2 regions of the uncultured Rossellomorea sp. genome follow, and region 2 is predicted to be linked to the other one. Evidence: riboswitches for the same ligand, from Rfam matches in the RefSeq annotation. Region 2 holds a riboswitch; the other holds the start of a gene.

Region 1 (2,206 bases), on a different contig from region 2:
TACAAACCTGAGTTTGCGGCTGATAAAATGGCCGTTATAATAACAAAATTCATGATATCGGCGGCATATGGGATTCCAATCCGTCCTAGCACCGCTACGAAAGGACTTTCCAATATACCGGCTGACTGGCTCGGTAATAAAGCAGATAATACGACAATCGTCCCTACATAAAAGATGATCAATCTCACAAGCGTGGTGCGGATAGCTTTAGGAATCGATTTTGATGGATTCTCCGTTTCTCCCGCCGCAACCCCGATCAATTCTGTTCCTGAAAAGGCAAAGTTCACGGCAAGCATGGTCATCAAGATGGCAAATGCCCCATTCGGAAACAACCCTGAACTTGTGATATTCGAGAAAAACGGAGCGGGCTCTGATTGACCGAGAGGGATGAACCCGACAATCGCCCCTGCCCCGATCACAATAAACGCAACAATCGAAATCACTTTTACTAAAGAAAACCAAAATTCAGATTCAGCAAAAAACCGCACTGACCATGCATTAAGTCCAAAAATCAACGCAGCAAAGACCGCGCTCCATATCCATACACTAATCGAAGGAAACCAGCGCTGCATCATCAAGCCAGCCGCCGTAAACTCCGACCCCAATGCCACTGTCCATGTCAGCCAATATAACCAGCCCACCGTGTAACCGGTGCCTGGACCAATGAACTTTGCAGCATAACTATGAAAGGATCCCGTCTCCGGCATATGGACAGAAAGCTCGCCTAAGCAAAGCATCACAAGATAAACAACCAGCGCCCCAATCAAATAAGCAAGGATCGTCCCAAACGGTCCAGCCTGATGAATCGTATAACCCGAACTCAAGAATAGCCCGGTTCCGATCACCCCTCCAAGAGACAGCATCACCAAATGCCGTGTCTTCATCTTCCTTTTAAAACTCTGACCTGCGTGTTCCATAAAAAAACACCCTTCCTCCTGAATATATTGTGGAATAAGTGGACAAACAAAAAACGCACCCTGAACGAGTGCGTCACCGACAAATAAAAGATTGCTCCTATCTATCAGGTTTGAATCACCCGCTGGAATTAGCACAGTATCTTCACAGACCTGTTGCTGAGGCTTCAAAGGGCCAGTCCCTCCACCTCTCTGGATAAGAAAATATGTAGATTTTTTAAAACTTTATCAATATATTGGAATAATGTCAAGAACATGAAACAGATGAGCAGCCCAGCCTATCCGAATGTTACTTCGGAAAGAAAAAAGGGAACAACTATACTAAAAAAGGAGAAACTGCCATGCCAGAAGGTCCGGAAATCAGAAGAGCTGCAGATGGAGTAGAGCGCGCTCTTAAAAATAAAAACGTACAAGATGTGTACTTTGCCTTCCCTCATTTAGAAGAGTACGAAGACCTTTTAAAAGGATCGATCGTGACCAGAGTGGATACGAAAGGAAAAGCCATGCTTATCCGCTTTGACAATGGCTACACCATTTATTCACACAATCAACTCTATGGAAAGTGGTACATCAGGAACCTTTACAATTATCCGAAGACAAACCGCCAGCTCAGATTGGCTCTACATAATGAGAAAAAGTCGGCACTTCTTTACAGTGCATCTGATATTGAAGTCCTCCGTGATGAAGAGGTACCTGAGCATCCTTTCGTTGCAAAAGTGGGACCCGATATTTTGAGTGAAGAAGTAACAGCGGACGAGTTGCTCCAAAGAATGAAAGACAAACGATTCTACAAAAGAAAGTGGTCGATTCTTTTATTAGATCAAGGGTTTGTAGCAGGAATCGGGAATTATTTGAGATCTGAGATCATGTTTGCAGCAGGCATCCACCCTTCTCTCCGTCCGATTGACTGTACGAAAGATCAATTGATGAAAACATCAGAGGCAATCATTCATTTAATGATGCAATCCTATAAGACTGGGGGAATTACAAACGATCTTGAACTTGTTGATAAGTTAAAAGCTCAAGGAGAGAAGCGCTCAAAATATCGACATTGGGTATTCAATCGGGAAGGAGCATCATGCTTTATTTGTGGGAGTGAAATTGAGAAGACGGTCGCAGCTTCGAGGCGGTTGTATTTTTGTCCGGTATGTCAGGTTGGGAGATAGGTTCCCTGCACCCCCTCGCCTCCCATGAACAAAGATAACTGTGTTACAGTAAAAAGCTCATCTCATCAGATCTGACAAAATGAGCTCTTCTATTCTACATTCCGTATTTCTCCCGATAATAATCAT
Region 2 (2,206 bases):
GTATTCTGGATGTGATGGAGAATCGTATCCTTCTCTTCAGGTTTTGAAACCGCCTGGAAGATGAGGTTTGCAATGAATTGTCCAATGTCAAAGCCAATCGGTCCATAAAAGGCGAACTCGGGATCGATCACTTTTGTTTGGTTCTGATCTACAAAGATGCTACCAGTATGAAGGTCTCCATGCAGTAGCGCTTCCCCTTCAGTCAGAAAGCTCTTTTTCAATTTTGCCACCTCAAGCTTTACAGTGAAATCTTCCCATAATTTTTGAACATCTTGAGATAACTCTTCCTCAAATTCATTGGTTTCACTATTGAAAAAAGGATCAGTAAATACGAGATCTTCAGTAATTTTGCATAGCTCAGGATTTGAAAATTCTTTCACGTATTCCTTTTTCTTGAAAGGATGAAGGGCATAATCAGATGTGAAATACAGTGTATTGGCTAAAAAAGTTCCGATGTCTTGGGAGAGCTGTGGATACTTTTCCCCTTTGATAAGGCCTGCCCGGGCAATCGTCAGTGCACTCAAATCCTCCATTACCGTAATCGCAAGTGCAGGATCTGAGTAGTACACTTCAGGAACCAGATCCCCTACAAATGATCGTTGAAGCTTTAGAGCACCGGCTTCGATTCTTGCCCGTTCGATTGTCAATGGCCAACTTTCCCCTACAACCTTTGCATAGGGAAGTGCTTGCTTAATAATGATTCCTTTACCTGTTTCACTCTCTACTACATGAAATACCAAGTTTAAGTTGCCGTCTCCTATTTCTTTACATGTCAAGAGAGTTCCATCTTCAAAAATTCTTAAACGAATGGCCAGCACAATTGCCGACTGTTCAGTTAGTGGTTGATACGTATTGAGTTTAGTAATTGCCATTTTCGTTCCTCCTTTTAGTACACCCTTATGAGTACAGTGTTATGGAGGCTTTTCCGTGGCATTAGAAAAGCCTCTTTCCATGTTCGAAAGAGGCTTGAAGAAGGTATCTTCGTCGCCTCTTATCTCTCAGAAAGATAATCTTTCTGTTGGAATTAGCACCGTGCCTTACTGGATTAGTCAATCCGGCGCTTACTGCGCCCCGTTTTAATACGGTATTATGGTCGGTTGCTGGGCTTCATAGGGCCAAATCCCTCAGCCAGCTCTTGATAAGAGTTGCGTACGCTATTTAATTAAACTTTCAGAATGTTCCATATGAATTGAATGGTACCATTGAAGTATTTTCCATGTCAACGGTTTTTTTAAAGAAATAACCTTTCTAATAAAAATCCGGTCTTCGATCCTGAAATATCGGAATCTGTTTTCGGACTCTTTCTACTTCATGTAAATTGATTTCAGCTGAAACCAATTCTTCCGTTTGAGATCCCTTTGAAAGAATTTCTCCCCAGGGATCAATGATGAGGGAACAACCGCCGAATTCATTGTTCGGGTCACTGCCCACACGGTTGCAGGCGATTACAAAGCACTGATTTTCAATCGCTCGTGCCCTTAAGAGGGTCTGCCAGTGATCAATTCGTGCTGCTGGCCACTCTGCTACGACAAAAACAATCTTGGCTCCCAATAGTACATGTTTTCTGAACCATTCCGGAAAACGAATGTCGTAACAAATCAATCCTGCCATCTCTGTTTCTTGAAGGGTGAACATGCCATCTTCTTGTCCAGGAAGTAAATAATGATGTTCATTCATTAGCTTGAAAAGGTGAAGCTTTGAATACTGTTTCACCAACCTGCCATCGGAATTCGCAACTAAAAGTGTATTGCTCACCCCATTCTGTGTTTTGTTTGCCACAGAACCACCTACAATGTGAATGGAATATTTCTTTGATAGAGAAGTCAGGAAAGAAGATGAATCTTTCGCACCGTTATCAGCGATGTCATCCATTCTTGTAAGGTCATATCCAGTCGTCCAAAGCTCAGGCAGCACAACTGTATCACAGCCGTCATTCTTCGCTTTTTTAACCCATTGTTCTACTTTTTTCTTGTTTTCTTCAGGGTTTCCGAACACAATATCCATTTGTGCGAGACCTATCTTTTGAATCATTTGCTTCACCTCATTATAGACTTTTGGAATTTATTCCTTTACATTCTTTATTTTCCGTTATATCATTTGTGACTAGAATTTGAAAGTAATTAATTTTCAAAAAAATGTAGTGGGTGAGTATATGAAAACCTTTAGTAAGGCAAAACGTTTAGATTTATTACCTGAACAATTTTTC

The links. Region 2 has a riboswitch for S-adenosylmethionine ahead of mtnK (S-methyl-5-thioribose kinase). Riboswitches for the same ligand answer to the same signal wherever they lie in the genome.
Region 1: another riboswitch for S-adenosylmethionine. It lies ahead of mmuP (S-methylmethionine permease); the one in region 2 lies ahead of mtnK (S-methyl-5-thioribose kinase).

The regions. Positions count from the first base shown of each region.
Region 1 is NZ_CANKZT010000008.1:128,964-131,169, reverse strand. It holds gene mmuP (S-methylmethionine permease) at 1-917, opposite strand, end outside; SAM riboswitch class I at 1,012-1,117, opposite strand; gene nei (endonuclease VIII) at 1,256-2,080, shown strand; gene Q1B03_RS20205 (isochorismatase family protein) at 2,175-2,206, opposite strand, start outside.
Region 2 is NZ_CANKZT010000002.1:358,925-361,130, forward strand. It holds gene mtnK (S-methyl-5-thioribose kinase) at 1-872, opposite strand, end outside; SAM riboswitch class I at 989-1,145, opposite strand; gene Q1B03_RS08735 (carbon-nitrogen family hydrolase) at 1,249-2,031, opposite strand; gene Q1B03_RS08740 (pyridoxal phosphate-dependent aminotransferase) at 2,153-2,206, shown strand, end outside.